One region of the Streptomyces telluris genome, then DNA from elsewhere that is predicted to be linked to it. Evidence: riboswitches for the same ligand, from Rfam matches in the RefSeq annotation. Region 1 holds a riboswitch; each other region holds the start of a gene.

The links. A riboswitch is a leader RNA that binds a small molecule or an ion and turns the genes downstream of it on or off. The one in region 1 is predicted to bind cobalamin.
Region 2: it holds a riboswitch for cobalamin, as region 1 does, so the genes downstream of both, metE (5-methyltetrahydropteroyltriglutamate--homocysteine S-methyltransferase) here and NQU55_RS17045 (cobalamin biosynthesis protein) in region 1, are expected to answer to the same signal.
Region 3: it holds a riboswitch for cobalamin, as region 1 does, so the genes downstream of both, NQU55_RS04225 (ribonucleoside-diphosphate reductase subunit alpha) here and NQU55_RS17045 (cobalamin biosynthesis protein) in region 1, are expected to answer to the same signal.

The regions. Positions count from the first base shown of each region.
Region 1 is NZ_JANIID010000014.1:52,191-62,380, reverse strand. Features, by position in the region: gene NQU55_RS17055 (putative cobaltochelatase) at 1-606, opposite strand, end outside; gene NQU55_RS17050 (cobyric acid synthase) at 645-2,192, opposite strand; gene NQU55_RS17045 (cobalamin biosynthesis protein) at 2,222-3,187, opposite strand; cobalamin riboswitch at 3,316-3,435, opposite strand; gene NQU55_RS17040 (hypothetical protein) at 3,800-4,051, opposite strand; gene NQU55_RS17035 (inorganic phosphate transporter) at 4,071-5,315, opposite strand; gene NQU55_RS17030 (class II aldolase/adducin family protein) at 5,466-6,131, shown strand; gene NQU55_RS17025 (alpha/beta hydrolase) at 6,331-7,458, shown strand; gene NQU55_RS17020 (hypothetical protein) at 7,570-8,985, shown strand; gene NQU55_RS17015 (VOC family protein) at 9,044-9,445, opposite strand; gene ypfJ (KPN_02809 family neutral zinc metallopeptidase) at 9,488-10,190, opposite strand, start outside.
Region 2 is NZ_JANIID010000001.1:454,732-464,921, reverse strand. Features, by position in the region: gene NQU55_RS01880 (hypothetical protein) at 1-2,475, shown strand, start outside; gene NQU55_RS01875 (hypothetical protein) at 2,546-2,758, opposite strand; gene NQU55_RS01870 (hypothetical protein) at 2,929-3,213, opposite strand; gene NQU55_RS01865 (hypothetical protein) at 3,303-3,653, opposite strand; gene NQU55_RS01860 (hypothetical protein) at 3,869-4,261, shown strand; cobalamin riboswitch at 4,343-4,552, shown strand; gene metE (5-methyltetrahydropteroyltriglutamate--homocysteine S-methyltransferase) at 4,732-7,056, shown strand; gene NQU55_RS36725 (TetR/AcrR family transcriptional regulator) at 7,068-7,883, opposite strand; gene NQU55_RS01845 (hypothetical protein) at 7,992-8,237, shown strand; gene qcrB (cytochrome bc1 complex cytochrome b subunit) at 8,421-10,028, shown strand; gene NQU55_RS01835 (TetR/AcrR family transcriptional regulator) at 10,052-10,190, opposite strand, start outside.
Region 3 is NZ_JANIID010000002.1:479,302-489,491, forward strand. Features, by position in the region: gene NQU55_RS04190 (phenylacetate--CoA ligase family protein) at 1-944, opposite strand, end outside; gene NQU55_RS04195 (hypothetical protein) at 1,073-1,225, opposite strand; gene NQU55_RS04200 (SulP family inorganic anion transporter) at 1,372-2,859, opposite strand; gene NQU55_RS04205 (carbonic anhydrase) at 2,895-3,512, opposite strand; gene NQU55_RS04210 (Gfo/Idh/MocA family protein) at 4,182-5,084, opposite strand; gene NQU55_RS04215 (DUF3311 domain-containing protein) at 5,245-5,502, shown strand; gene mctP (monocarboxylate uptake permease MctP) at 5,499-7,133, shown strand; adenosylcobalamin-variant (AdoCbl-variant) riboswitch at 7,362-7,462, shown strand; gene NQU55_RS04225 (ribonucleoside-diphosphate reductase subunit alpha) at 7,635-10,022, shown strand; gene NQU55_RS04230 (ribonucleotide-diphosphate reductase subunit beta) at 10,022-10,190, shown strand, end outside.

The sequences.
Region 1 (10,190 bases):
GACCTCGACGCGCTCGTCGGGCTCGCGCGAGGCCGCGACCTCGACGGTCAGGCCGAAGCGGTCCAGGAGCTGCGGGCGCAGCTCGCCCTCCTCGGGGTTCATGGTGCCGACGAGGAGGAAACGGGACGCGTGACGGACCGACACTCCCTCACGCTCTACGTAGGAGGCGCCGGTGGCGGCCGCGTCGAGGAGGGCGTCGACCAGATGGTCGCCCAAGAGGTTGACCTCGTCGACGTACAGCACGCCCCGGTGCGCGTCGGCCAGCAGACCGGGCTCGAACGCCTTCACGCCCTCGCCCAGCGCCCGTTCGATGTCGAGCGCCCCCACGAGCCGGTCCTCGGAGGCGCCGACCGGCAGCTCGACCATGCGGGCCGGACGGGCGGCGTGCGCCGCCCCGTCCTCGTGCGGGCCGTCCGGGCAGCGGGCGTCGGGGGATGCCGGGTCGCACGCGAACCGGCATCCGGCGACGGCGTCGATCCACGGCAGCAGCGTGGACAGGGCGCGGACGGTCGTCGTCTTCGCCGTGCCCTTCTCACCCCGTACGAGCACCCCGCCGATGGACGGCGAGATGGCGTTGAGGAGCAGGCCCAGCCGCATGTCGTCCATGCCGACGACCGCGGTGAACGGATAGGTGGCCGAGGCCGTCAACGGGTACCCCCTGTGTTGTCGTTCCGCGCGAGCGGAGCCGGTGCACCCGGCGGTATGAACGGAACCCCCGGAGGGACCCCGTCCTCGATCAGCCGCAGCAGCGCGTCCGTGTCCGCGTGTTCCTCGATCAGATCGCCCAGCCGGTCCAGCTGTTCCTCCCGCAGCGCCGCGAAGCTCGTGTCTGGTGCCGGGACGAACGCCCGGCCCGCCGCCTCCGCGACGCGCCGCAGGAAGGCCCGCCGGAAGCCGTCGCTCTCCAGTGAACCGTGCCAGTGCGTGCCCCACACGGCGCCCACCCGGCAGCCGTCAAGGAACGCCTCGTCCCCGCCGCGGACGTCGGCCACGCCGTGGTGGATCTCGTAGCCCTCGACGGGCTCGCCCAGGGCCGTGCCCACCGGCCGCGCCAGGGTCTTCTCCGCGGCGAAGCGGATGCGCACCGGAAGCAGGCCCAGGCCCTCCACCACGCCCGCCCGGGACTCCACCTCGTCCTCGATGCGCTCGCCCAGCACCTGGAAGCCGCCGCAGATGCCCAGGACGGGGCGGCCCTCGGCGGCGCGCCGCGCCAGCGCGTCCGCGAGGCCGCGCTCCCGCAGCCAGGTCAGGGCCCGCACGGTGCCGCGGGTGCCCGGCACCACGACCAGGTCCGCGTCGGCGAGCTCCTCGGGGCGGTCCACGAAGCGGACGACCACGCCCGGCTCGGCCGCCAGCGCGTCCACGTCCGTGAAGTTGGACATCAGCGGCACCGCGCACACCGCGACCCGCAGCACGTCCGCCCCGTGCGGCGGGGCCACCACCGACTCCCGCACGGCGCCGCGCAGCGAGACGCGCAGGCCGTCCTCCTCGTCTATGCCGAGGCCGTGCGCGAACGGCAGGACGCCGAACGTCCGCCGGCCCGTCAGCTCGTACAGCATGTCCAGGCCGGGCTCCAGCAGCGTCACGTCGCCCCGGAACTTGTTGACGACGTAACCCGCTATCAGCTCCTGGTCCTCGGGCGAGAGCAGGGCCGTCGTGCCGAAGAACGACGCGAAGACGCCACCGCGGTCGATGTCGCCGACCACGACCACGGGCAGCCGGGCCGCCCGGGCGATGCCCATGTTCACGATGTCGCTGCGCCGCAGGTTGATCTCGGCAGGGCTTCCCGCGCCCTCGCAGATCACCGCGTCGTGCGTGCGCCGCAGCTCCTCCAGGCACTCCGTCACCGTTCCGAACAGCTGCTCCTGGCGGCCCGCGTGATAGCCGCGCGCACTGAGCTCGCCCACCGGCTTGCCCATCAGCACGACCTGGCTGCTGCGGTCGCCGCCCGGCTTGAGCAGCACGGGGTTCATGAGGGCGCTCGGCTCCACGCGGGCCGCGGCCGCCTGCATGGCCTGGGCCCGGCCAATCTCCGCGCCCTCGCGCGTCACGAACGAGTTGAGCGACATGTTCTGCGCCTTGAACGGCGCGACCTTGACGCCCTTGCGGGACAGCCAGCGGCAGATGCCGGCCGTCACCACGCTCTTGCCCGCGTCCGAGGTGGTGCCGGCCACCAGCAGGCCCCCGCCCAGCGGGCCCGCGGACCCGCTCCTGTCAGCCGTCACCGGCTCCTCCTCCGTGCGTACCGTGCGAAGCTTCCGACAGAGAGCCTGCCCACCACGGCCGTTCCCAGGGCCAGCAGGGACACCCGGCGCGAGAGGCGTACCGCGCGCTCGATGTCGTCCGTCGCCACCGGGCGGTTCTCCGCCCCCAGCACGGGCCGGTGCTCGACGCGGCCCGCGTACGCGAGGGTGCCGCCGAGCCGCACGCCGAGGGCGCCGGCGAACGCGGCCTCCACGGGGCCCGCGTTGGGGCTGGGGTGGCGGGACGCGTCCCGCCGGGCCACCCGCCAGGCGCCGCGCGGATCCGGGCCCGCGAGGACGGCGAGGGCCGCGGTCAGGCGGGCGCCGGGCCAGCCGGCGACGTCGTCGAGACGGGCCGAGGCCCAGCCGAAACGGCGGTAGCGGGGGGACTTGTGGCCCACCATCGCGTCGAGGGTGTTCACCGCCCGGAAGGCCACCAGCCCCGGCACGCCCCCGACGGCGCCCCACACCAGCGCGCCGACGACGGCGTCGGAGGTGTTCTCGGCCACGGACTCCACGACGGCGCGCGCGATCTGCTGCCCGTCCAGGGCCTGCGGGTCGCGCCCGCACAGGTGCGGCAGGCGCTCGCGGGCGACGTCCACGTCGCCGGCGGCGAGCGCGCCGCCGATGGCACGGGCCTCGCGGCCCAGGGAGGTGCCCCCGAGCACGGCCCAGGTGGCGGCGGCGGTCAGGGCGATGCCGGCGGGGCGGGAAGCGCGCGCGGCGCGCGACAGCAGCGCGGCACCGGCGGCGGCGCCGCCCGCGCACAGCAGGGCGTGCGCGGCGCCGTGGCCGCGGTGGTCGCGCCACAGGCGCCGCTCGACGGCCTGGGCGGCGCGGCCGAACGCGGCCACGGGGTGGCCGCGGCGGGGGTCGCCCAGGACGCGGTCACCGAGGAAGCCGAGGGCGGCGCCGCACGCGAAACCGATCGGATCGGCACGCATCGGATCAGACCGCCGTCACGCCTCGGCGGGGGGAGAGAAGTGTGCGGGGCGTTCGGTGGCGGGCGCCGGGCATGACGATGTGTCCTCACTCAGGGTCCGCGCCCTGGCTCGACGTGGCCGGCGACCAGAGTCTCCTGGCTCCCGGATCCGCGCCGCCCCGGCCTTCCGGCTCGCCGCCGTGGCATCGCGTGGGGGAGACGCTCCCCGGTGACAGTGGCGGGACCGCGCCGGATTCACACCGGCTTCCTCTGCTGTCGCCGTTTGGCTCCGGAAGTCCACCATGCGCCGCGGGCGCCGTCAACTCACCTCTGACCTGGCCGGACCCGCCGTCCCGGCTGCGCCGGGCAGCCTGGAGAGCACGGCACCGCCGGACTCCGCCGTGCCGGTCGCCCACCGTGGCGGCGGATCTTCGCGTGCGGAGGGAGCGAGGGCCCCGGCCTTCGCCGCCCGGGCCGAGCGGAACCTTCTGCAGCCGCCGCGGCGCGCAACCGTGACGCGCCTGCCCGGCGGTGCCGTGCCGCCCGCACCCGGAGGCTTCCTGCGACCCCCGGCGGGAAACGCAGCGGCCGGGACCCCCGTGGGGATCCCGGCCGGACGAGGCGGATCGCGGGGCTACACCACGATCAGGTAGATGCCGTACCCCACGGCCGCCGCGCACAGTGCGAAGCACGCGTACGCACCGGAGCGCCGCGCGAGCGCCCCCGCGCCCGCCGCCGAGTCCGCCGAACCCGCCGCCGAGTCCGCCGAACCGGCCGCGCGGGGCGACGTGCCGACGATGCCGAGGGTGAAGATGCCCACCAGGCCGACCGTCACCACGAGGCTGACGCCGAAGACCTGGCCGAGGGCTGCCCAGTCGATGTGCATGCTGTTTCTTCCTTAAGCCTTAGCTCGCCGTGGCGGCGGCAGGAGCCCGCCCGGCCTCGGGGGAGGGGGAGACCGCGGCGGCCAGGGGGCCGGCCGGCGGCGGGGCGACGGCCTGCAGGGCCGCGGTGACGACACCCGCCGGCTCGGCGTCGGTGCCGGCCTCGCGCGAATCCAGGTCCTCGTGGGTGACGGGCTTGCGGCGCGAGGCCAGCCAGATCGCGCCGGAGACGGCCAGGCCGAGGACGGCGACCGCCGCGACGCCCCAGTCGCCCTGGTCGGCGAGGAGGGCGGCGCCACCGGCGACCAGGCCCGCGGCCGGCAGGGTCAGGCCCCAGGCCATGATCATGCGGCCGGCGGTCGACCAGCGCACGACGCCGCCCTTGCGGCCGAGACCGGCGCCCATGATCGAGCCGGAGCAGACCTGCGTGGTGGAGAGGGCGAAGCCGATGTGCGAGGAGGCGAGGATCACGGTCGCGGCGCCGGTCTGCGCGGCGAAGCCCTGCGCGGGCTTGATGTCGGTGAGGCCCTTGCCGAGGGTCTGGATGATGCGCCAGCCGCCCAGGTACGTGCCGAGCGCGATGGCCAGGCCCGCGGAGACGATGACCCACATGGGCGGGTCGGCGTGCGGGGCGACGACGCCGCCGGCGACGAGGGCGAGGGTGATCACGCCCATGGTCTTCTGGGCGTCGTTGGTGCCGTGGGCGAGGGAGACCAGGGCGGCCGAGGCGATCTGGCCGGCGCGGTAGCCCTTGGCGGTCTCGCGCTCGTCGCGGCCCTTGGTGAGCCGGTAGGTGAGCCGGGTCGCGCACCAGGCGGCGATGCCGGCCACGAGCGGCGCGGCGACGGCCGGGATCAGGACCTTCATGACGACCTTGTCGGTGTTGACCGCGTCGAAGCCGACGGCGACGACCGTCGCACCGATCAGACCGCCGAAGAGGGCGTGGGAGGAGCTGGAGGGGAGCCCGGCGAGCCAGGTCAGCAGGTTCCAGACGATGGCGCCCACCAGACCGGCGAAGATCACTTCGGGTCTGATGCCGGCGGTCTCATCGATGATTCCCCCGGAGATGGTCTTGGCCACCTCGACGGACAGGAATGCCCCGACGAGGTTCAGGACCGCCGACATCGCCACCGCGGTCTTGGGCTTGAGCGCCCCGGTGGAGATGGTGGTGGCCATGGCGTTGGCCGTGTCGTGGAAGCCGTTCGTAAAGTCGAACACCAAGGCCGTGACGATCACGATCCCGATGAGAAGCGTGATGTGTTCCATTCACCCAGGCAATCAGCTCGATGGTCAGTACAGCGTGGACCGTAAAGACCCTTGGTGAACGGAAGGTGAACTGGGCCGGACTGATCAATGACGCGAACCGGAGGCGGAGCACGGATGGCGGGGCGGAAGCAAGGACGGACGGAGGGACGAATGAGAGAGAGCGAACAGATCCGCCGGGCGTGGGACGGCGTCGTGGCCACGGCCCGGCGCACCACGGCCGACGGCCTCGTGGTGGGCACCTCGGGCAACGTCTCCGCGCGCGTGGGGGACGCCGTCGTCGTCACCCCGAGCGGCATCCCGTACGACCGGCTGACCCCGCGCGACCTGGTCGCCGTCGACCTGGAGGGGCGTCCGCTCCTGGGCGACCTGGCCCCCACCAGCGAGCTCCCCCTGCACCTCGCCGTCTACCGCGCCACCGGCGCCGCCGCGATCGTGCACACCCACGCCGTGCACGCCACGGCCGTCTCCACCCTCGTCGAGGAGCTGCCGCTGATCCACTACATGGCCGGCGCGCTCGGCGGCCCGGTCCGCGTCGCCCCCTACGCCCTGTACGGCAGCGACGAGCTGGCCGCGCACGCCCTGGAGGCCCTCGCCGGCCGCACCGGCTGCCTCCTGCGCAACCACGGAACCCTCACCTACGGCGCGAGCCTGGACCAGGCGTACGACCGCACCGCCCAGCTGGAGTGGATGTGCCGGGTCTGGCTCACCGCCTCCTCCCTCCCCGGCCGCACCCCCACGCTCCTCACTCCCGCCCAGGCAACCGAGGCCATGGAGAAGCTCCGCGACTACGGAAGGCCGCAGGCCGCCCGGCCGTGACCTACGCCACACGGCAAAACTCCGCCGCGCGGCGAGCAGCCACAGCGGCGGAATCCGGCGGTGCCGAGCCGACGGCGAGTCCGGCACCGCCGGGACGGCGCGTCCCGGTTGCGCGCCGTGGCGGTGGCAACAAGATCGGGCGCCGCCGGCAGGCAACCCCCACTGGCCGCCGCCGCCCCCGCCGCCCACACTGGAGAGCATGGGCATACGGACCACGGCGGCCGTGGCCGCCGTCACGGCTTTCGGTGCCGGTGCGGCCGCCCTGGCGGCCGGACGGTACGCCTCCGACGCCGCTCTCCGGGCTTCCCCGGGCGGCCCGCCGCCCGACCAGCCGCGGCTCGCCGTCCACGCCGTCGACGGCGACCTGATCACCCTCACCCGCGACCGGGCCTCGCTGCGCCCGGGCACCTACGGGCTGACCGGAAGCGGCCTGCACGCCGTCGTCGGCGCCGTCGTCCACGACGCGCCGCACGCCGCCGACGCCGTGGTGCGCCGCCTGGAGGGCGTCACGCGCGGCGTGCCCGAGCCGGGCGACCGGGTGTGGATGACGCCGCAGCTGCACGCCGGGAACCCCCGCGACGCCCTCGGCCTGGACCACGCCGACGTCATGGTCCCCGGCGAGCTCGGGCCGCTGCCCGCCTGGTTCCTGCCCGCCGCCCGCGAGACCTGGGTGATCACCGTGCACGGCCTGGGCGCCACCCGGGAGCATCCGATGGTCGTCATGCCGCTCCTGCACCGCCTCCGGTTGCCGGTCCTCGACCTGGCCTACCGGGGCGATTCCGGAGCCCCCGGGCCACCGGACGGAATCAGCCGTTTCGGGCTGGCCGAATGGCATGATCTCGCCGCTGCTGTCCGCTATGCCCTGGCCCAGGGTGCCCGCCGCATCGTCCTCCACGGCTGGTCCACCGGCGCCACCATGGCGCTGCTCGCCGCAGGCGACCCCGCCCTGCGCCCGCACATCAGTGGCCTGGTCATGGATTCGCCGGTGCTCGACTGGCCGGCCGCCCTGCACTCCCTGGCCGCCGCCCGCGGCGTGCCCGCCCCGCTGCTCCCGCTCGCCCTGCACGCCGCCCGTGGCCGGACCGGAATGGCCCCCGACGGGCTCGCCCGGGTCCGGGACCCGGCCCGGCTGACCCTGCCCGTGCTCCTCGCCCACGGTCCCGACGACACCGTCGCGCCGTGGCGCACGTCACGCGAACTCGCGGCCGCCCGCCCCGATCTGATCGTCCTGCACACCGTCGCCCGGGCCCCGCACGCCGCGATGTGGAATGCCGCCCCGGGGCGTTACGAGGAGGCTCTGCGGAGGTTCCTCATCCCCTTGATGTGACGCCCTCACAGCCTCCAAGCAGCCCTGATCCAGCGGCAGGAAGTGAATGGTGGACAGCTGGACAATTGATTCCGATTGGGTTTTCGGAGCGGCAGCGGCAAGACTGCTCCTGTGACGTCCCGTACTCCGCGCGACTCCCGGCTCAGACTTGTCCCCCGACAGCCGATCGCCGCTGCCCGCCGGGCCGTGGCGAACCGTGGCTCCCGCCCGGCGCCCCGCCCGCCCGCCGGCACGCCGGCACCGGCGGAGCTGGCCCGGCAGGCCAGAAACTGTCTCACCGGCGCGGTCCGCGTGGCCCGCTGGGCGGCCGACGAGCGCGGCCGCGGCGCCACCTTGCGCCCCGGCACCACCGGAGGGCTCTCCGCGGAGACGGCCGAGCGGGCCGCCGCGGACCTGCACCTGACGCCCCACCAGGCGCGCACCGACTGGGACCACGCCCGCCTCGCCGGGCTCGTCGAGCTGCACGGCGGCACCGCCCGCCCCGGCTGGCGCCTGCAGGCGTGGGACCGCGACGACGGCGCCGTCCTGCGCGGCTGGGTCGCCCTCTTCGACGCCTGGTCCCTCGCCCACCCCGCGCCGGAGGGCACCGACGCGACGGTCGTCGCCGAGGTCGTCGAGGCCGCGCCGCAACTGCTGTCCGTCATGCACCTGTCGGCCGGTCCGGTGGCCGTGCCGATGCTCCTCGACCTGCTCCAGCAGCGCGTCGCCGAGATCCGCGCCGAGCGCTGCGAAGTGCCCTACGGCGGCCGGCCGGTGCCCCCGGCCCGGTCCGCGCCCACCGACGAGGACCCCCTGGAGGAGCTGCTGGCGTGGGCCCTCGAAGGGCTCGCCTCCGTCGGCGCCCTGGCCGTGCCCGGCGGCGGCACCGGGCCGGGGGCCGAAGCCGTGCTGACCCCGCTCGGCAACTGGGCGGTGTGGGTCAAGCTGGAGCAGATCTGCGTCGCCGCCCAGAGCCCCGCGGGCAACATCGAGCTGTCCGCCGAGGCCATGCTGCGCGGCTGCGCCGACCTCACCCCGGGCCCGGCCCGCGCCGAGTACCGCGCCTGGCTGGCGGCCCGGCCCGCCGGCAGCGCCCTCAGCGAGCTCCTCGACGCCGCCCGCGGCGACGACGCCCTCGTGCGGGGCCTGGCCTTCGAGGCCCTGCGCGCGGTCGGCGCGGCCGCGGAGCCGGCCGTGCGGGCCGTGGCCGACGAGCCGTGCCTGCGGCCCTACGCCCTGCTGTGGCTCGCCGAGCACGAGGGCCGCGACCCGGAGCAGGCCGCCGAGGTGCTCACCCGCGAGGAGGCCACCTGGCTGTGGGTGGACACCGCCGCGGCCGTCGCCGACCACGGGGAGAGCCGGCTGCTGGTGCGGCACCTCGACTCGGCGGTCCAGGGCACCGTGCCGGGGCTGCTGGAGGAGGTGCGGGCGGTGGGGCACCCGCGCACGGTGCAGGTGCTGGTCGCCCTCGCGGCGGCGCACCCGGACCCGGCCTTGGCCAAGGCTGTTCGCAAGGCCGCCTTCCAGGTCCACACGGGCGGGGCCTAGGAGCCCGGACGGGGCCCGGCCCGCGGGCCGGGCCCCGTCCCCGCGGCCTGCGCCGGGCTCACCCCGCCGGGACGTACGTCCCGAAGCTCCACACGTTCCCCTCCAGGTCCCGCGCCATGTAGTCCCGGGAGCCGTACTCCTGGTCCGTGGGCGGCATCAGGATCTCCACGCCGCTCTTGTCGGCCTGCCGGAAGTGCACGTCGGTGTCCTCGACCACGACGTAGACGCCCACCGGCCCGCTCTCGCGCATGGCTTCGGCGAACACCCCCACCCGTCCCTTCGAACCGATCATCACCCTGCCGTTGCCGTAGGCGAGTTCGGCGTGCAGGACCGTGCCGTCCTGACTCTCGTACAGGGCGGCCTGGACGAAGCCGAACGCCTTGGTGAGCTGTGCGATCGCCGCCTTCGCGTCGCGGTAGAGCAGCGTGGGGTAGATGCTCGGCGTGTGCGTGCCTGTCATCTGGGGTCACTCCTCGGTCGGCGGGATGGTAGGCGGAAGCGGTCAGCGGAAGGTGTTGCACCGGGCCATGTCCCCCGTGCCGTACCCCGTGTTGAACCACTGCTGCCGCTGCGCGGCCGAGCCGTGCGTCCAGCTCTCGGGGGTCACCCGGCCCTGGAACTTCTCCTGGATGCGGTCGTCGCCGACGGCGGCGGCAGCCGACAGCCCGTCGTCGATGTCGGCCTCGGTCAGCTGTGTGATCAGGGGGCGTCCGGTGGACTTCTCGGGCGTGGTCGTCGCGTGCCGGGCCCAGACCCCCGCGTAGCAGTCGGCCTGCAGCTCGACCCTGACGGCGTTGCTCCCGGCGCCCGTGCCGCCGTCCTGGGAGCGGCCGAGCGTGCCCATCAGGTTCTGGACGTGGTGCCCGTACTCGTGCGCGACGACGTAGGCCTCGGCGAACGGGCCGCCGCTCGCCCCGAACTTCGTCCGCAGCTCGTTGAAGAACCCGAGGTCGAGGTAGACCTTCCGGTCGCCCGGGCAGTAGAAGGGCCCGACGGCCGAGGACGCGGTGCCGCAGGCCGTGCGGACCTGGCCGGTGAAGAAGACCGTCGACGCCGGCGTGTAGGCGGCCGAGCGCCGGGCGAACTCCCGGCTCCAGAAGGACTGGGCGCTGTTGACCACGGCGACGATCCGGCAGTCCTCGCGGGTGTTGGCGTCCCGGCCCGTCCTGCAGTCCCGGGCGACCTGGGCGTCGCTGTGCGTGGTG
Region 2 (10,190 bases), on a different contig from region 1:
CTGCTGCGGCTGATGCCGCCGTCGCAGCGCGCCGCGTGCTACGACGCCGCGACGCACGGGCAGGACACCGGCCGTGCCGTGCTGACGGACAGGATCCTGCAAGTGCTGCCGCGGGCGCGGCGGGAGGCCGAGGCCCGGCGCATGGCCGCGCAGGCCCGCGAGCGCGGGGCCGACTGGCGGACGGTCCTGTCTGCGCTGTCGTACCTGCCGGTGGCGGAGGTCCGCGAGGAACTGCTGGCCGCCGCCCGGCGCCCGGTTGCCGAGGACCGGGCGTACGCGTACGGGCTGCTCGTGCGCAACGCCGCCCTCGCCCGCGACCCCGCCGTCGTCACGGAACTCCTCGCCGGCCTGGGCCGGCTGCGCAACGACCAGGAGCCGGTGCGGTCCGCCGCCCTGACAGCGCTCGCCGCCGTGCACCCCTCGCTGTTCGCCCCCGAAGCCGCTCCCCACCTGGACCGCCTCGCCACGTACGCGATCGAGGCGCGGGACTTCTCGTGGTCCGAGAAGACCGCCCTGCGCTCCCTGGCCCACGCGCTGCTGCGCGAACACGGCGCCGCCGGGGAGGGCGGCGAGGAGAGCGAGCCGGCCGCCTGGTCGCTGCGCACCCTGGCGCGGCTGCCCGGCTCCGCCCACGCCCCCGTGCCCCTGCGGCACGGGCAGGAGCACCGGATCTTCGAAGCCCGCCGTCCGTCGCTCGAAGCGGCCGCCGACCGGGCGGACTTCGCCGGGACGCTGGAACTCGCGGGCTCGCTCGGCGAGCGCGCTTACGGCGTACCGGGACTGCAGGCCCTGCTGCGGCGGGCGGTCGAGCACGGCGGCCCCGGCGACGCCCGCAGCGCCGCCTCGTACTGGCTCGGCGACCCGCGGACGCGCGAGGCCCGGGTCACCGAGCTCATCGCGCTGGACCCGTCGGCCGTCACCCTCCCCGCCGTGGAGGCGGTACTGGTGCGCCGCCGCACGGACCTGCTGGACGCCGCCCTGGGCGACACCCCTCCCTACGGGCGCTTCCTCACCAAGGACAGCCACTGGCTGCCGCCGGTCCGCCGGGCGACGGCGTACTGGCTGCCGCGCCATCAGGCCGCCGCCGCACGGCTGCTGGAACGCGCGGCCGGGGATCCGACGCTCACGACGCACCAGCGCGTGCGCGCGATCCGGCTGGCCGCGTGCATCCCGGAGTACGGCACCGAGCTGCTGGTGCGCCGGGCCGGCGACGGCGACGTGCCGCTGGCCGAGGCCGCCCTGGCCGCCCTCGCGTGGACGGACACCCCGGGGCGGCACGTGCGGCTCCTGCTCTCGCACGCCGGCGGGGACCGGGCCCGGGTCGCGATCACGGCGGCGTCCCGCGCGGCCCGGTTCGTCGCGCCGTCCGCCCTGGCCGGGATGCTGCGCGAGCTGCTGACCGCGGCCACCGGGGTGAAGGTGACCAGCCGGAAGGAGGCCGCACGGCTCGCCGCCACGGCGCTGCCCGCGCCCGAGGCGGTGGCCCTCCTGGCCGAGGCGTGCACGCTCCCGGGCCAGCACCACGACGTGCAGGCCACCTGCGTGGCGTTCACGACGGACCTGCTCGCGCACGAGGAGGCGTGGGGGTTGCTGGAGACCGCGGCGAGCGGGCGGAGCGAGCTGCGGACGGCCGTGCTCTCGACCGTGCCCCGCCGGCTGCCGGCGCGGCACCGGCGCCGCTACGCGACGCTGGTCCGGGCCGTGTGCGACACCGACGACGCCGAGGTGGCACGCCAGGCGTACGCGGCGCTCGGCCGGTGGTCGCCCTGGACGCCCGAAGCGGCGGACGTCCTGGTGGCGGCCGTCACCGACCTGGAGAACAGGACGAGCTGGAGCCACGCCGCCGAGGCGCTGTGCGACGTCGTGGTGCTGGCGCCGTCCGGGTCGCCGGACCTCGCCCCGCTCATGCGGGCGTTCACGGCTCTCGTGGACGCCGACGCCCTGCCGGACGCGCCCGACGCGGAGCCCGGCCGCGACCGGCCCGCCCGCGCGCGCATCCGGCGCCTGGTCACCGGCCTGAGCGGCAGGAGCCGGTGGCACACCCGGGCTCTCGGGGAGGCGGCGCCGGCGGTCGCCGAACTCCTCGCGGGCTCGGGGGAGCACGTTCCCGAAGCGGTCGAGCTGATGGTGCGGGTCCTCGACCCGGCCGCCGCGCCGGAGGTCCTGACGGCGCAGCTGGAGCGCCTCGCCCGGCTGCACGAGGGCCGGCCCGCGCTCGCGGCGCGCACGGCCGGCTCCCTCGCCGGGCGCTTCGGCAGCCGCGACGGCAGCGACGAGGCGCTCGCCCACGCGGCCCGCTCCCTCGCGGACGACGGGGACCTTGCCACCGGGCTGTTCGCGCTCGCGCTCACCTCGCTCGGGGGCCGCCGCACCGGCTGGTCCGCGCCCTGGCGCGAGCAACTGCGCTCCCTGCGCCGGCACCCCCACCCGGACGTACGCGACGAGGCGCTGGCCCGGGTGACGGCCACGGAATGAGACACCGCGCGGGGGGCGCGGGCCGTGCCCCGGGCTCCCGTGCTCCCCGTGCTCCCCGTGCTCCCCGTGCCTACGAACGCCCTTCGACGACCCGCCGGGCCGCCTCGCTCTCCGCGGCGGCCGGCGAGAGCTCGCTCAGCGTGTCGAGGTCGGTGTCCTCCCGCAGTTCCTTCTCCCAGGCGGCGGCCAGCTTCTCCTGCTGCGCGCGCGGTTGCCGGCCGACCTCCTCGCGGTGAGCCGGGCTCAGGGCGCCAAGGAATCGCTCGACATCGTCGGTCGGCATGGGTTCTCCCTCGTCAGCGTCGACGGGCATCCCCTTCCCGGCGCCGGGAGGCCACCGACGGGCCGGGCCCGCCCCTTCACCTGAAAGGGGACGGCTCCGGCGTCGGCAGGCGGAGCACGCGGCCGCCCGCTCCCGGTGCCGGGAGCGGGCGGCCCGCGGAGCGGCTCCGGCTACTCCTGCCGTACGTACAGCAGCAGACGGGCGAAGAGGCCCGGCCGGGTCGGCGGCGCGCCGCGTGGGGCGGCCGGTTCCGCTCCCGCGACGGGGATGCTCGCGCCGGGAGCGGCGGGAGGCTTCTCCTCGGCCAGGGCGGCGGGGTCCGCACCGTGCGAAGGGCTCGTGGTGCCCGGAGGGTGCTCACCGTCGGTGGAGGCGGGCTGGGGGTCTGGGCCGTGGGCGCGGTAGGCCTGGGCGCGCAGATACGCACTCAGGACACGCGCGGGATCGAGGGGCATGACGTCTCTCTGCTCTCGTGCCTGCCGGTAGTGAAGGGAGTTCCGCACGCGCGCCCGCTCCGGACGGCCGGGGGCGGGCGCGGGCCTTCTCAGCAGCGCAGGACGTCGTTGCGCGCGGGGCCGGCGGACGCCGCGGGGCCCTCGGGGCCGGCCGGGGCCGACAGCGGGCGGGCCGGGGTGGCCGGCAGGACGGACGCCCGGAAGGGCGGGAGGCAGGAGCGCCGGGAGGGCGAGACCGAGGAGCGGGGCGAACGGGTGTCCGCGACGCAGTCGTCGGTGGCGGCGAACTCCACGGAGACGGAGCTCTCCTCCGGGCCGGGGCCCAGGGCGTAGACCGTGCCGCTCCCTCCGGAGAACAGCAGGAGGACGGAGACCAGCACGGCGACGGAGGCCCGCAGGGCGGGCCTCCACGGCAGCGGCTCAGGACTCCACAGGTTCATGCACTAAGCGTAATCAGTCAATTACTTTCGGCGCATTCCACCGTTCGGGTGAGGCCGTTGAATCGGACGCTGCATCTTCGTGCGGGAGCCGGGTACCTGGCCCGGATGGTCGCACAGCCCGCGCCAGAGCCCCCGGGCGCGCCGTACGGTCGGAGCAGGGCCTCCCCCGCTCGGCGGCGGGGCCCGGACACGGCCAGGACGGCGAAGGAGGAGCAGTGACGGATGCCCGGGAGAGTGCGGACCACGTCAGCGTGCATCTGACGGACTGCGGCCACCAGGACGCGGGCGCCGTCTTCGGCGTCCTCGAGGCCGTCTTCCCCGAGGCCGGGCCGCCGCGCGGCGAGACCGGGCCAGGCACCCCCGGCGCCGGCCCCATGATCTGGTGCATGAGCGTCGACACCCGCACGCGCACCGGCGCCGACGCGGTGCAGCCGGAGGGGACGCCCCTGTCGGGCGCGGTGACCGCCGACCTCTTCGGCGCGGCGGACCCCGTCCGCCAGGTCAAGGAGGAGCTCGAACGGGCCTTCGCCGTCGAGCACCGGGGGCACGTCTCCGGCGAGCACGAGATGGAGCTGCGCCTGCGCCTGGCCACGCGAACAGGCTCCTGAGGGACGCCCGTTCGCGCGTCGCGTGTCCCACACCACAGTCCGGTATCCGAACAGGTCTGTCCGTGGGCCCGTCCGGCACCATATGGTGGCGGTGCAGCTGGTTCGCCCTGCTCGCCAGGCAGGCGCGTCGTAAGAGGGAACCCGGTGGGAATCCGGGACTGCCCCGCAGCGGTGAGCGGGAACGACCGCCGTCATACGCACTGGATCCATACGGATCCGGGAAGCGACGGCCAGTAGGTGCCATGTGGCGTGCCCGCGAGTCCGAAGACCTGCCGACTGCCCGTGCGCTGCCGAGCGCACGGAGATCCCGGTGACCTCGAGGGCGGGTCGGCGCATACATCAGGCGGGCACGGACGGCGGCGCACACGCGACCGCATCCGGCAGCAACCCGCCCGGTTCCGTCGTTCCTTCGCGCCTTCCGCCCGTCCCCCGGGGTCATGGACGCACGCACGCTCGCGAAGGAGAGTTCCGTGACCAGCAAGTCCGCAGCCGCGGCAGCCCAGGCCACCGTGTACGGCTACCCCCGTCAGGGCCGCAACCGTGAACTGAAGAAGGCGATCGAGGGGTACTGGAAGGGCCGCGTCACCGCCGGCAGCCTCCGGGACACCGCCGCCGCACTGCGCCGCACCAACTGGCAGCAGCTGGCCGACGCCGGCGTCCACGAGGTGCCCACCGGCGACTTCTCGCTCTACGACCACGTCCTGGACACCAGCGTCATGGTCGGCGCGATCCCCGCGCGGCACCGCGCGGCCGTCGAAGCCGACTCCCTCGACGGCTACTTCGCCATGGCCCGCGGCACCCAGGACGTGGCGCCGCTGGAGATGACCAAGTGGTTCGACACCAACTACCACTACCTGGTCCCCGAGCTCGGCCCCGACACGGTCTTCACCCCGGACTCCACCAAGCAGGTCGCCGAGCTGAAGGAAGCCCTCGCGCTCGGCCTGACCCCCCGTCCGGTCCTCGTCGGCCCCATCACCTACCTGCTCCTGGCCAAGGCCGCCCCCGGCGTCGCCGCCGACTTCGAACCGCTCACCCTCCTCGACCGGCTGCTGCCGGTGTACGCCGAGGTGCTCGCCGACCTGCGGGCCGCCGGGGCGGCCTGGGTGCAGCTCGACGAGCCCGCCCTGGTCCAGGACCGCACCCCCGCCGAGCTGAACGCCACCGGCCGCGCCTACCGCGACCTGGGCGGCCTCACCGACCGGCCCCAGCTGCTCGTCGCCTCCTACTTCGACCGGCTCGGCGAGGCCCTGCCCGTCCTCGCCAAGACCCCCGTCGAGGGCCTCGCCCTGGACTTCACCGGGCCCGCCGCCGCCAACCTCGACGACCTCGCGGCCGTCGGCGGACTGCCCGGCAAGCGCCTCCTGGCCGGCGTCGTCAACGGCCGCAACGTGTGGATCAACGACTTCGAGAAGTCCCTGTCCACCCTCGGCACCCTCCTCGGCCTCGCCGGCCGCGTCGACGTCTCCTCCTCCTGCTCCCTGCTGCACGTCCCGCTGGACGCGGCGGCCGAGCGGGACATCGACCCGCAGATCGTCCGCTGGCTCGCCTTCGCCCGCCAGAAGACCGCCGAGGTCGTCACCCTGGCCCGCGGCCTGGCGCAGGGCACCGACACCATCGCGGCCGAACTGGCCGCCAACCGCGCCGACCTGGCCTCCCGCGCCGGCTCCGCCATCACCCGCGACCCGGCCGTGCGCGCCCGCGCCGCGGCCGTCACCGCCACCGACGGGCGCCGCTCGCAGCCGTACGCCCAGCGGGCGGCCGCACAGCGCGCCCACCTCGGGCTGCCGCTGCTGCCGACCACCACCATCGGCTCCTTCCCGCAGACCACGGAGCTGCGCACCGCCCGCGCCGACCTGCGCGCCGGACGGATCGACGAGGCCGCCTACGAGCGGCGCATCGAGGCCGAGATCCGCGAGGTCATCTCCTTCCAGGAGAAGGCCGGCATCGACGTCCTGGTGCACGGCGAGCCCGAGCGCAACGACATGGTGCAGTACTTCGCCGAACAGCTGACGGGCTATCTGGCCACGCAGCACGGCTGGGTGCAGTCGTACGGCACGCGCTACGTCCGCCCGCCGATCCTCGCCGGCGACATCTCCCGCCCCGAGCCGATGACCGTGCGCTGGACCCGCTTCGCCCAGTCGGTGGCGGGCCGCCCGGTCAAGGGCATGCTGACCGGCCCGGTCACCATGCTCGCCTGGTCGTTCGTCCGCGACGACCAGCTGCTCGGCGAGACCGCCCGCCAGGTGGCCCTCGCCCTGCGCGACGAGGTGAACGACCTGGAGGCCGCCGGGACGTCGGTCATCCAGGTGGACGAGCCCGCCCTGCGCGAGACGCTGCCGCTGCGCGCCGCCGACCACGCCGGGTACCTCGCGTGGGCGACCGAGTCCTTCCGCCTGTCCACCAGCGGCGTCCGGCCGGACACCCAGATCCACACGCACATGTGCTACGCGGAGTTCGGCGACGTCCTCCAGGCCATCGACGACCTCGACGCCGACGTCATCAGCCTGGAGGCCGCCCGCTCGCACATGCAGGTCGCCGCGGAGCTGGCCGTCGCCGGCTACCCGCGCGAGGTCGGCCCCGGCGTCTACGACATCCACTCCCCGCGCATCCCGGGGGCGGACGAGGCGGCGGCACTGCTGCGCAAGGGCCTGGAGGCGATCCCCGGCGAGCGCCTGTGGGTCAACCCCGACTGCGGCCTGAAGACCCGCGGCTGGACCGAGGTCCGGGCCTCCCTGGAAAACCTGGTCACAGCGGCCCGCACGGTCCGCGCGGAGATCCCCGGCCAGGCCTCCTGACGGTCCGGCGGTCAGGTGACGGAAGGGGGCGGCGCCGGACGGCCCGGCGCCCGCCCTCTCCCGCCGTGCGGTCGGTGCGCGGGCAGGATCCGGTCGAGGTGGTAGTCCAGCGTCGCCCGGACGTCGGCGAGGGTGCGCCGGCCGTGGAGCACGTCCATGCCCAGCCCCGTCACCCCTGACACCAGCAGGTCCGCCTCCCGCCCCGGGTCGGTGCCGGGCGCCGCCCCCGCCCGCGCGATCAGGCCGGCGACCAGCTGCTCGACGGGCTGGGAGGCGTGCAGGAAGACTGCGGCCAGCGCCGGATCGGTCAGGCTGCGCACGTAGTACGCGACGAAGACGCGCAGAGCGCTGCGGCGCTGCTCGTCCAGGGGCAGGAACTCGTTCAGGACGGCGCCCAGCACCGCCCGCGGGTCCGCGGGGCCGGGCAGCGCGGCCATGCGCTCCCGGGCCCGCCGGTCGTTCTCCTCGTGCAGCAGGTGCAGCGCCGAGACGAGGAGGCCGTGCTTGCTCCCGAAGTGGTACTGGACGACGCGCAGCGAGACCCCGGCCTCGGCCGCGACCTCGCGCATGCTGGCCGCCTCCAGGCCCCGCTCGGCCGCGATCCTCCAGACGGCCCCGGCGATCTGACGCCGTCTCTCCCCCGCGCCGCCGGCGACGGGCCCCCCGGCCGCGGTCGCCCCCGCCTCGCGGCCGCCGCGCGCGCCGGCCCGCTGCCGGTACGCCCTGGCCTGGCAGCTCCGCGAGCAGTAGACGGGCGGGCGGCCCCGGACCGCCACGGCGAGCGGCCCGGCGCAGACGCGGCACCGACCCTGAATTTCGTCACGCACGAAGGCAGCTTATCCCTCACTAAAATGCGTGACGAAACCCGACATTACCGCCCCTTTTCGTTGATACAGTCGTATCAACGAAACAGAACTCCGGCCTGAGGAGGCGGAATGCACGAGGCCTGGTACAGGGTCCTGTCCATCGCGGCGCTCGTCGTGGGTGTCTGGGAGGGCCCGCTGTCGATCGTCTACCGGCTCGTCAGCGACGACGAAGGCACGGTCCTGCGCGCGGCGAACTACCTCCCCTCGCCCTGGTGCTACGTCGTGGCGACCGCGGCGGCGCTCCTCACGTTCGGGGTGCTGGCCGTCCTCGACGCCGGGCGCGAGAAGGCGCTGGCGCGGCAGAGCGCCGCTTAGTGAGCCCCCGCCGCTCCGTCCCTTCCCCGCGCGCTCCGGGTGACACCCGGCGATCATGCGGTTGAGCTCCGGGCGCGCCGGTTACCCATCAGCCGCGGTCCCGCGCGCGGAAGCGGGTGCCGGAGGCGACAGGGAGCGTGACGGGTGAAAGAGAAGGTCCGGGAGGCGGCGCTGACCGGCTTCATGGCGCTGGACCGGCGGCTGCCGGCCGCCGAGGCGGCCAAGGCCCTGCTGCGCAAGGCGTTCCCCGACCACTGGTCGTACCTGCTGGGGGAGCTCGCCCTCTACAGCTTCGTCGTCCTGGTGCTCACCGGCTCCTACCTCACGCTCTTCTTCGACCCGGGCATGACGCAGAGCGTGTACGCCGGGCCCTACGAGCCGCTGCGGGGCCTGCGGATGTCGCAGGCCTACCTCTCGACGCTCGACCTGAGCTTCGAGGTGCGCGGCGGGCTGCTGATGCGGCAGGTGCACCACTGGGCGGCGCTGATCTTCGTGGCCGCGATCGCCGTGCACATGCTGCGCGTGTTCTTCACGGGGGCCTTCCGCAGGCCCCGGGAGGTCAACTGGATCGTGGGGCTGACGCTGTTCGTCCTCGCGCTCCTCGAAGGGTTCGCCGGCTACTCGCTGCCCGACGACCTGCTGTCCGGGACCGGGCTGCGGACGGCCCACACGATCGTGCTGTCGATCCCCGTCGTGGGCACGTACCTGAGCTCGTTCATCTGGCGCGGGCCGTTCCCCGGGCACGTGATCATGCCCCGCCTGTACGTCGTGCACGTGCTCTTCGTACCCGGCGTGCTCATCGCCCTGATCACCGTGCACCTGCTCCTGGTGGTCTACCTCAAGCACACCCACTGGGCGGAGCGCGGCCGGACCAACCGCAACGCGGTCGGGACGCCCATGTTCCCGCAGTTCGCCACCAAGTCCTCGGGGCTGTTCCTGATGCTGTTCGGCCTGCTGACCGCGCTCGGCGCGCTCGCGCAGGTCAACCCCGTGTGGGCCTACGGGCCCTACCGCGCCGACCAGGTGGCGACGGACGCCCAGCCCGACTGGTACGTGGGGTTCCTGGAGGGGGCCCTGCGCATCATGCCCCCGTGGGAGACCGTGCTGTGGGGGCACACCTTCATGTGGAACGTGCTCATCCCCGCGGTCATCCTGCCGGGTGTGCTGTTCACGGGCCTTTACCTGTACCCCTTCATCGAGAAGTGGGTGGCGGGCGACCGCACCGAGCACCACCTGAGCGACCGCCCCCGCAACCAGGCGGCCCGGACCGCCCTGGGGGTGGCCGGCATCGTCTTCTACGCCGTGCTGCTGGCCGCCGGCGGGAACGACGTGGCCGCGTTCTCCTTCCGGGTCTCCGTCAACACCCTGACCTGGATCTTCCGCATCGCGGTGGTCGCGGGTCCGGTGCTGGCCTTCTGGGCCACCCGGCGGATCTGCCTGGCCCTGCAGGCCCACGACCGCACGCTGCTGACCGAGGGCCACGAGAGCGGGAACGTCGAGCAGGACGTCCAGGGCGGGCTCGGCGAAGGCCACGTGCCGCTGTCCGCCGGCCGCGGCTACCGCCTGATGGTGCGTGAGATCCCGCGGCCGCTCGCCGCCCCCGCGGGGGAGCTGCCCCGCAGGCAGCGGCTGCGGCTGGCCCTGAGCTCGTGGTACTACCGCCACCGCGTGGAGATCCCGGTGACGCCCGAGCAGCGGCGGGCGATCGAGGAGCGCACCGCCGCCCCGGTCGAGCCGGGCGAACCGGCGCCGCCCGCGGGACCGGACGCACCGGCCGAGCGGGGCACGTAGCCGCCCGGACGGGCGCGCCGCCCCTACTGCAGCAGCCGGCGCTGGATGAGCTCCATGACCTCGGCCGGGCTGCGTCCGCCGTGGTCGAGGTCCAGGAGGCGGTTGCCGATCCACACCATGAAGCACAGCGTGCAGCGGGCCTCGACGTCGTCGGGATCGGTG
Region 3 (10,190 bases), on a different contig from region 1:
CCGCAAAAACTGGAGATCTTGGTGGGGTCCGGCGTGCCGTCGAGGGTGCGCGCGCAGTCGCCGGAGCGGTAGCGGATCAGCGGCATGTACGGATTGCGGACGCTGGAAACGATGAGGCTGTAGAGCGTGCTGCCGGGGGCGACCGGGATCAGCTCGACGCTCATCTTGTCGAGGTACGGCCGGTAGCGGCCGTGGCGGTCGCTGTAGTAGAGGTAGCCGAGCTCGGTGCTGCCGAAGAGGTCGATGACCGGGCAGTCGAAGTGCTCGTGCAGGTACCGCCGGACGTTGGCCGGGGTGTATTCGTAGGCGTGGATGATGCTGTCGGGCCGCGGGAAGTCCTCCCACAGGCCCCACGCCCGGGCCTTGTGCACCAGATGCGCCAGGTGGTAGCCGGAGCAGTCCAGGTGGTAGCGGCCCTCGGGGTGCTCCCGGCGGGCCGTCTCGATCTCCCCGAGCATCCGCTCGACGTCCTCGCGCGTCCACAGCGCGGGGTCGAGCCGGAGGTTGAGGTAGAGCGTCCGCTCGTCGAGCCGCCGGTCGTCCAGGTCCGGGACGGGGCTCGGCTCGGCCCCGCGCTTCCTGGCGTTGACCCGTGCCACGTGCTCGGTCGCCAGCACCGTGGTCAGCGAGACCCTGCGGCAGCCCTGCTCCCAGGTGCCGGAGATGTCGGGGTGCTCGCTCCACAGCCGGTAGTAGGAGTTCAGCAGGAAGTAGGGGGGCCGGATGATCTGCATCCGGGCGTGGTTGGTGCCCGTGGAGAGGACGAACTCGGCCTCGCCCGCCTCAAGTGCCTTCTCCAGGGCGGGAGTCATCCAGTTGTCCGGGAAGCCGTCGGCTATCTCGGGTTTTTCGAGCACGGGGAAGTGACCCCGCTCGATCGACGCGCGGTAGATCGGTATGTCCCTGATCTGCTCGACGACGCCGGCCGTCGGCTGCCCATCCATGTGCCACCCCGGGAGTGTTCGGAGAACGGAAGGCCCCGTCGGCGCTGACGGGGCCGGTACGCACGGAGTGGACCGCGCACACACGGTGGCCACGGTCCACTCCGCTCGCTTCGGTCAGTCTCCGGTCGTCAGGAGATACAACCCGTCTTGGGCGCGGCGCTGATGCAGCCGGCCTTGGGGGCGGCGCTGATGCAGCCGTCCTTCGCGGCCTGGGCCGAGTTGGCGGCCACCCAGCCGCGCCAGACGTTCTCCTGCGCCATCTTCTTGATGAGCTTTTCCATAACGCACCTCCGATAAGTGAGGAATTGCGGCGATGACAGTGCATTTGCGCCGCCGCAACAGACCGTAAAGCGTTGGCCAAGCCAGTGTCAACGGTTCACCAAGTGACGCGCACTCACTTGGCCGTTGCACGGCCGTGGTTGGCCGGTTACACCGCAGCCTTCTCCGGCTCCGGATGCCGCATCAGCACCGGTTCGGTGCCGGGGGCGTTGTGCCGGGCCGCCCAGCCCTCCAGGGCCGTCCGGCAGGCGTGGTCCAGATGGCGCACGCCGGACAGGTCGATCTCGATGGGCCGGTCCTGCGGGAGGGCCTCCAGCGTCTCCAGGATCCGGGGCAGCCGCAGGAAGGTGGCGTTCCCCACCACCGTCGCGACCATCCGGCCGTCGGTGAGCTCGCGGACGTCGAGCTGGACCTTCGAGGTGTCCCACGCCGTCTTCACCACGGCCAGCAGGATGCCGAGCACCACGCCCTCGAACATGCTGGTCGTCACGATGGCGACGGCGGTCACGCCGAGGACGACGACCTCGCCGCGGTGCTCGCGCCACAGCGGGGCGAGCTCCTTCACCGGAATCAGCTTGCAGCCGGCGTGGACCAGCACACCCGCCAGGGCCGCCAGCGGGATGACGCCGATGGCCTGCGGCAGCAGCACGACGAAGAGCAGCAGCCACGCGCCGTGCAGGATGCGGGAGAGCGCCGTCTTCGCACCCGCCTGGACGTTGGCGGAGCTGCGGACGATCACCGCGGTCATCGGCAGGGCGCCGAGCACGCCGCACACCGCATTGCCCACGCCCTGGGCCAGCAGCTCCTTGTCGTAGTGCGTGCGCGGCCCGTCGTGCATGCGGTCGACCGCGGCCGCGCTGAACAGCGTTTCCGCCGAGGCGATCAGCGTGAACGCGATGACGGTGCCGAGGACCGCGACGCCGCCCAGCGACGTCAGGTCGTTCAGCCCGGGGGGCTGGATGGCGTCGGCGAGCCCGCGCACCTCGACATTGGCGACGTCCAGGCCGCCCAGCACCGTCACGGCCGTGGCCAGGGCGACCGCCGCCAGCGGCGCCGGCACCAGCTGCGCCTTGGCGGGCAGCTTCTTCCACACGACGAGCACGGCGATGGTCCCCGCGCCGACCGCGAAGGCGGTCAGGGCGGCGCTGTCCGTGAAGATGTCGACGGCCAGGCCGGGGATCCCGGCGATCTTGTCCAGTCCGGAGCGCGGCTGTTTGACGCCGGCCATCGTGTACAACTGCCCGAAGATCAGGACGAGTCCGATGCCGGCGAGCATGCCGTGCACGACGGAGACGGAGATCGCCCGGAACCAGCGGCCGAACTTCAGCAGTCCGAGGACGAGTTGCAGCACGCCGGTGGCCAGCACGATGGCGCCGAGCATGCCCAGGCCGAATTCCCGGACGGCCTCGAAGACGAGCACGGTCAGCCCGGCCGCGGGGCCGCTGACCTGGAACGTGCTGCCGGGCAGGGCACCGACGACGAGACCGCCGACGATGCCGGTGATCAGGCCGAGCTCGGCCGGAACCCCGGAGGCCACGGCCACGCCGACGCACAACGGCAGGGCCACGAGGAAGACGACGAGCGAAGCGAGCGCGTCCTGACGCAGGACGGCGGGCTGCTTGAGGGCGGAAAACATGGGTGAGGGTCCCTTGGAGGTCACGTGAGGACGGGTCACAGGGGTCCGAACGACACCGGGTCGCTCTCGGGGAGGTGGACTTCGACCGCGCCGGTGTGCACCTCGTAGTACCAGGCGTGCAACCCCAACGTGCCTTGCTCGATGCGTTCTTGGACGCACGGGTACGAGCGGAGCGTCTCCAGCTGGGCGACGGAGTGCCGCTGCACGGCCTCCGCCATGTCGTGGGTGAAGGTTTCGACCGCCCGGGCCGGGGCGTCGGCGGGGACGGCCCGCTCGAGCCAGCCCTGGACGGCGGGAACGGACGAGAGGTCGTCGCCGCGGACGAAGGCGGTGACGGCACCGCAGTGGGAGTGCCCGCACACGATGATGTCGCGGACGCCCAGCACGCGCACCGCGTATTCGATCGTGGCGCTCTCGCCGGAGGGGATGTCACTGCGGTATTCCGGGACGATGTTCCCGGCGGTACGGAGCTCGAAGAGCTCCCCGGGGGACGCCCCGGTGAACAGCGCGGGCACGACACGGGAGTCGGAGCACGTGATGAACAGCGTCTCGGGCGACTGGCCCGCTTCGAGCGCGCGGAAACTCTCGGCACGCTCCGGATCGGCCACGTGCGTGGCGGCGAAGGAACGCGCGTTGTCGATGAGGGACTTCATGATGGCCTGCCTCCTGCGCTCTGCGGCATGACGCCGGGCGCGGTGTGGTCGGGTCGGGTCGGGCATGACGAGCATGCGAGCGGCATGGCGGCGCCACAGCCTCGGGGCATGGCGCCGGCCGTCTGCAGCCAATTGTGCACGACTGCAGAGACCAACACTTTACCTGTGTATTACCTCCTCGTGAAAGAGAAATTTTTCGTCAAAAAACGGACGCAGAAGGCCACTTGACGCTTGATTGGTACAGTCCCGAACTATTCGATTCCCCCAGAGATTTTGGAGGAATTGATTCCGTCTCAGCTGCAACCATGGACCCCACCAGCTGCGTCTTCATTGCGAGATCCGGAGGAACGCATTACCCGTGCATTACACACGTATTCGCTATCCGGGCGGCGATACAGGGGGGCGCATGCATCACACACCGGGGCAATGGGTGGCCGCGCGGAACGAGTTGTCATGATCGCGCTAATCGTGCGGAGCCCGCCGCCCGCGAGGCCCCTTCGCCGCCCCCCTCCGGGCGGCGAGGCATCCGCCCGCACGGCCCGCGCGGGCGGATGGTGAACAGTGGGTTAACGGCAGGTGAATGACCGTCAGATAGGGGTGACATCCAGCCACTTCAGCACCGGCCGTTTCATGCGCCCGCCCGCCCCGCGGGGTTCCGCCGTCAGCCGCTCAGGCGTTGCGGAAGCGCGCCGCCCAGCAGGCCGCCGTGATGACGTCGTCCACGAGGACGGCCTCCGCCACCGGGCAGGCCGGCGGGCGCCCCTCCCGCACCGCCGCCGCGAAGTCGGCGATCAGCGGTACATGCGGGTCGGGTGCGAGCTCCGCGTCCAGCGGGTCCAGCGACAGGAAGCGGCCCCCGGCGGTGACGTCGAGGCGGTCCCGCTCTGCGCCGCCGATCCAGGCGAAGCGGCACTCGGCAGACGTGCCCGACGCCCAGCCCAGGGAGACGTGCGCGCGCCGCTCGGCCCCGGCGGCGAACCTGCGGCCGAAGCGCGCGCCCACGCGCACGGGCGGGCCCAGGACCGACAGCAGCAGATCCAGGCGGTGGCTGCCCGCGTCGGCGAGCACACCGCCGCCGGCCACGGCCGGATCGGTGCGCCAGTGCGCCGGGTCCTCCGGCGCCGGGTCGAAGGGGGCGCAGAAGGTGATCTGCACGCGCGCGGGCTCCCGCGCCGTCAGCGCCTCGCGCAACTGCCGTGCGGCCGGGCCCAGTCTGCGGTGGTAGGCCACGCCCGCGCACAGCCCCGCCCGGGCCGCCTCCGCCGCCAGGGCGCCCCCGCCGCCGAGCGCGCCCGCCAGGGGCTTCTCGACCAGGACGTGGCAGCCGGCGCGCAGCGCGTGGAGCGCGAGGGGCACGTGCGCCGCGACGGGCGTGGCCACGTAGACCGCGTCGGCGGCCGTGAGCCGGCCGAGGTCGTCGCCGCCCGCGGGCACCCCGTGCTCCGCGGCCGTACGGGCGGCGCGCGCCGGATCCCGCCCCCAGACGTACGCCGTCTCCTCGCCCAGGCCGCGCAGGGCCGGCAGTACCTGACGCCGCACGACGTCGCCGCAGCCGGCGACCGCCCACCTCAAGTCCCCTCCATGTCCATCAACTCACCATAAACGGAACGCCTTTTCAACAGGCCCGATGTCGTTGTCATACCGATATGCGGACAGGGGGTGACGCCCAACGGGGCCCTCCCCTAGATTTCCTGCGCATCACGCAGTGATCACACAGGGGGGAGTCACCACCATGACGGAACCACCGGAGGGCGGCAGGAGGGCGGTCGTCACCCTGCCCCTGGCCGTGGCGGGACTGTGTCTGGCCGTGCCGTTCGTCGCGATGCTGTGGGTCGACTCCTACGCCAGGACCGCGCCCGCCTTCATCGGCATCCCTTTCTTCTACTGGTACCAGATGCTGTGGGTGCCCGTGTCGACCCTGCTCACCGTCGTCGCCTACGTGCTCGTGCGGCGCCAGGAGCGGGCCCGCAAGGCGGGTGAGCGGCGATGAAGGACGGCGTGAACGGCGTGGCGCTCGCCGTCTTCATCTTCTTCTTCCTCGCCGTGACGGTCATGGGCTTCATGGCCTCGAAGTGGCGGCGCGCGGGGACCCCCGAAGAAATGGCCAACCTCGACGAGTGGGGGCTGGGCGGCCGGTCCTTCGGCACCTGGGTCACCTGGTTCCTGCTCGGCGGCGACCTCTATACCGCGTACACCTTCGTGGCCGTCCCGGCGGCGATCTATGCGGGCGGTGCGGCCGGCTTCTTCGCGGTGCCGTACACGATCCTCTGCTACCCCCTGGTCTTCACCTTCCTGCCCCGCCTGTGGTCGGTCTCCCACAAGCACGGCTACGTGACGTCGTCGGACTTCGTCCGCGGCCGCTTCGGCTCGAAGGGCCTCTCGCTCGCCCTCGCGCTCACCGGCATCCTCGCGACGATGCCGTACATCGCGCTGCAGCTCGTCGGCATACAGGCGGTCCTGGACGTGCTGGGCGTGGGCGGCGGCTCGAACTGGTTCATGAAGGACCTGCCGCTGCTGATCGCCTTCGGTGTCCTCGCGGCCTACACCTACTCCTCCGGGCTGCGGGCGCCCGCGCTGATCGCCTTCGTCAAGGACACGCTGATCTACATCGTGATCATCGTGGCGATCATCTACATCCCCATCAAGCTGGGCGGTTTCGACCACATCTTCAGCAAGGCGGGCGAAGCGTTCGCGGTCAAGAACCCGGAGACCGGCAAGCCGCGCGGCTCCCTGGTGAGCGGTCCGGACGCGCAGTGGGCCTACGCGACGCTCGCGCTCGGCTCGGCGATGGCGCTCTTCCTCTATCCCCACTCGGTGACCGCGGTTCTCTCCAGCAAAGGCCGCAACGTCATCCGCCGCAATACGACGATCCTGCCGCTGTACTCCCTGATGCTCGGCCTGCTCGCGATGCTCGGCTTCATGGCCATCGCCGCGGGGATCAAGGTGAAGAACGGGCAGCTCGCGATCCCCCAGCTGTTCGAGGACATGTTCCCGGACTGGTTCACGGGCGTGGCCTTCGCCGCCATCGGCATCGGCGCCCTGGTCCCGGCCGCGATCATGTCGATCGCCGCGGCGAACCTTTTCACCCGCAACATCTACAAGGACTTCATCCGGCCGGACGCCTCGCCCGGGCACGAGGCGAAGGTCTCCAAGCTCGCCTCGCTGCTGGTGAAGGTCGGCGCCCTCGTCTTCGTCCTCACCATGGACAAGACCGTCGCCATCAACTTCCAGCTGCTCGGTGGCATCTGGATCCTGCAGACGGTCCCCGCGCTCGTGGGCGGGCTCTTCACCCGCTGGTTCCACCGCTGGGCCCTGCTGGCCGGCTGGGCCGCGGGCATGGGCTACGGCACCTGGAAGGCGTACGACACGCCGAGCGCGACGCAGGATCATTTCGGGAATACCAACCTCATCCCCCTTATCGGAGAAAAGGGCTATATCGGGCTCACCGCCTTCGTGCTCAATGTGATCGTCGTCATCGTCCTGACCTTCGCCCTGAAGGCGCTGCGCGTGCCGGACGGCACGGACGAGACCTCGGCGGCGGACTACACGGCGGACGCCGGCGACCCCGGGGTCCGCAGCGAGCTCCCGCCGGCCACCGCAGGGGCCCCTGGAGGGCATTAGAGCGACCCCCGGCGGAGCCCTCGCCCCGCGGAGCCGACCGGGCCGCCACGCCCCCCTGGAGGGGGCGTGGCGGCCCTTCGCCGCACCCCGCGCCCGACCCCCCTTCCGACCTGCGAACCCACCCTCAACACCGGGGCCTGATAACACATTCCGACCTATGCGCTTACCGCGCGACACAACATGTGGGGGCGCGTACGAGGGGCGGCACTAGATGTATGCTCGTCCTCGCTGTCGTCGCAGGGGAATCCGGTGAAAATCCGGAACTGTCCCGCAACGGTGCATGTATGCCGTTAAGCCGCGCATGCAGGAGTCCGAGTACCTGCCGGCAGCACGCCCTCCACCGAGCCTGCCCTGGGCTCGGCTATGGGCGTTGAATTCGTCCGGGCCTCGCGGGTTGGGCCGGCGGACGCCTACGAGGCATGCCCTGGTCCATCAGGCGCGCCCGTACGCGACCGTCGTGCTCTCCCGCCGGCCCACCCAGCCGAGCGAGGGAGAGCCTCAGTGACCATCGCGCCCGCCGATCCGGTCTCAGCGGAAGAAGCGACCGGCGGCCCCGGGACCGCGCTGCTGCGCACCCTGACCGACCTCACCGCCGACCTTCCTGCCACCGACCCCGGCAAGGTCGCCGCCGCCGCACTGCGGGGCCGGAGCGCGAACTCGGACGAGGCCGAGCTGCGCTCCCTCGCCACCGAGGCCGCCGCCGGGCTGATCGCCGAGGAGCCCGAGTACTCCAAGCTCGCCGCCCGGCTGCTCACCCGCGCGATCGCCGAGGAGGCCGCCGGCCAGGGCGCCACGTCCTTCTCCGCCTCGGTCGCCGTCGGCCACCGCGAGGGCCTGATCGCGGACGACACCGCCGCCTTCGTGGCCACCCACGCCGCGCGCCTGGACGAGCTGGTCGACGAGGCCCTCCTCGGCGGCGCCGACGACCGCTTCGGCTACTTCGGCCTGCGCACCCTGCACAGCCGCTACCTGCTGCGCCACCCGATCACCCGCAACGTGATCGAGACCCCGCAGCACTTCCTGCTGCGCGTGGCCTGCGGCCTGGCCGAGGACCACTCCGAGCGCGCCGTCGCCGACGTCGCCGAGCTGTACGGCCTGACGAGCACCCTGTCGTACCTGCCGTCCTCCCCCACGCTCTTCAACTCGGGCACCCGCCACCCGCAGATGTCGTCCTGCTACCTGCTGGACTCCCCGCTGGACGAGCTGGACTCGATCTACGACCGCTACCACCAGGTGGCGCGCCTGTCGAAGCACGCCGGCGGCATCGGCCTGTCGTACAGCCGCATCCGCTCGCGCGGCTCGCTGATCCGCGGCACCAACGGCCACTCCAACGGCATCGTGCCGTTCCTGCGCACCCTCGACGCCTCCGTCGCCGCCGTCAACCAGGGCGGCCGCCGCAAGGGCGCGGCCTGCGTCTACCTGGAGACCTGGCACGCCGACATCGAGGAGTTCCTGGAGCTCCGCGACAACACCGGTGAGGAGGCCCGCCGCACCCACAACCTCAACATCGCGCACTGGATCCCGGACGAGTTCATGCGCCGCGTCGAGGCCGACGCCGAGTGGTCGCTGTTCTCCCCGGCCGACACGCCCGACCTGGTCGACCTCTACGGCGACGAGTTCGACGCCGCGTACCGCAAGTACGAGGCCGAGGGCAAGGCCGTCAAGCAGATCCCGGCCCGCGTGCTCTACGCCCGCATGATGCGCACCCTCGCGCAGACCGGCAACGGCTGGATGACGTTCAAGGACGCCGCCAACCGCACCGCCAACCAGACGGCCGAGAAGGGCGCGGTCGTCCACTCCTCGAACCTCTGCACCGAGATCCTCGAGGTCACGGACGACGGCGAGACCGCGGTCTGCAACCTGGGCTCCGTCAACCTCGCGCAGCACCTCGGTGCCGACGGCGAGATGGACTGGGAGAAGCTCGACCGCACGGTCCGCACGGCCGTCACGTTCCTCGACCGCGTCGTGGACATCAACTTCTACCCGACCGAGCAGGCCGGCAGCTCCAACAGCCGCTGGCGCCCGGTGGGCCTGGGCCTGATGGGCCTGCAGGACGTCTTCTTCCGCCTGCGCATGCCCTTCGACTCGCCCGAGGCCAAGGAGCTGTCCACCCGCATCTCCGAGCGCATCATGCTCGCGGCGTACGAGGCCTCCGCCGACCTCGCCGAGCGGCACGGCCCGCACCCGGCCTGGTCCGCGACCCGCACCGCCCGCGGCGTGCTGCACCCGGACCACTACCCCAACGCCGTCGCCGCCTGGGCGGACCGCTGGGAGGCGCTGCGCGCCCGCATCGGCGAGGTCGGCATGCGCAACTCGCTGCTGCTCGCCATCGCCCCGACGGCCACCATCGCCTCCATCGCCGGCGTGTACGAGTGCATCGAGCCGCAGGTCTCCAACCTCTTCAAGCGCGAGACGCTCTCCGGTGAGTTCCTGCAGGTCAACACCTACCTGGTGGAGGACCTCAAGAAGCTCGGCGTGTGGGACCGCGCCACCCGCGAGGCGATGACCGAGGCCAACGGCTCGATCCAGGAGATGCGCTGGATCCCGCAGGAGGTGCGCGACCTCTACCGCACCGCCTGGGAGATCCCGCAGCGCGCCCTGATCGACATGGCCGCGTCCCGTACGCCGTACCTGGACCAGAGCCAGTCGCTGAACCTCTTCATGGCCTCGCCCACCATCGGCAAGCTCAGCTCGATGTACGCGTACGCCTGGAAGCAGGGCATCAAGACGACGTACTACCTGCGCTCGCGCCCGGCGACCCGGATCGCCCGCGCCGCGTCCGGCGGTGCCGCCGCGCCCGCCACCATCCCCGTGCAGCAGGCCGCGCCCGACGCGGACGCCATCGCCTGCTCCCTTGAGAACCCCGAGTCCTGCGAGGCTTGCCAGTAATGTCGACCGAACGCCAGAAGAACCTGCTCGACCCCGGCTTCGAGCTGACGCTGCGCCCCATGCGGTACCCGGACTTCTACGACCGCTACCGCGACGCGATCAAGAACACCTGGACCGTCGAGGAGGTCGACCTCCACTCGGACGTCGCCGACCTCGCCAAGCTCTCGC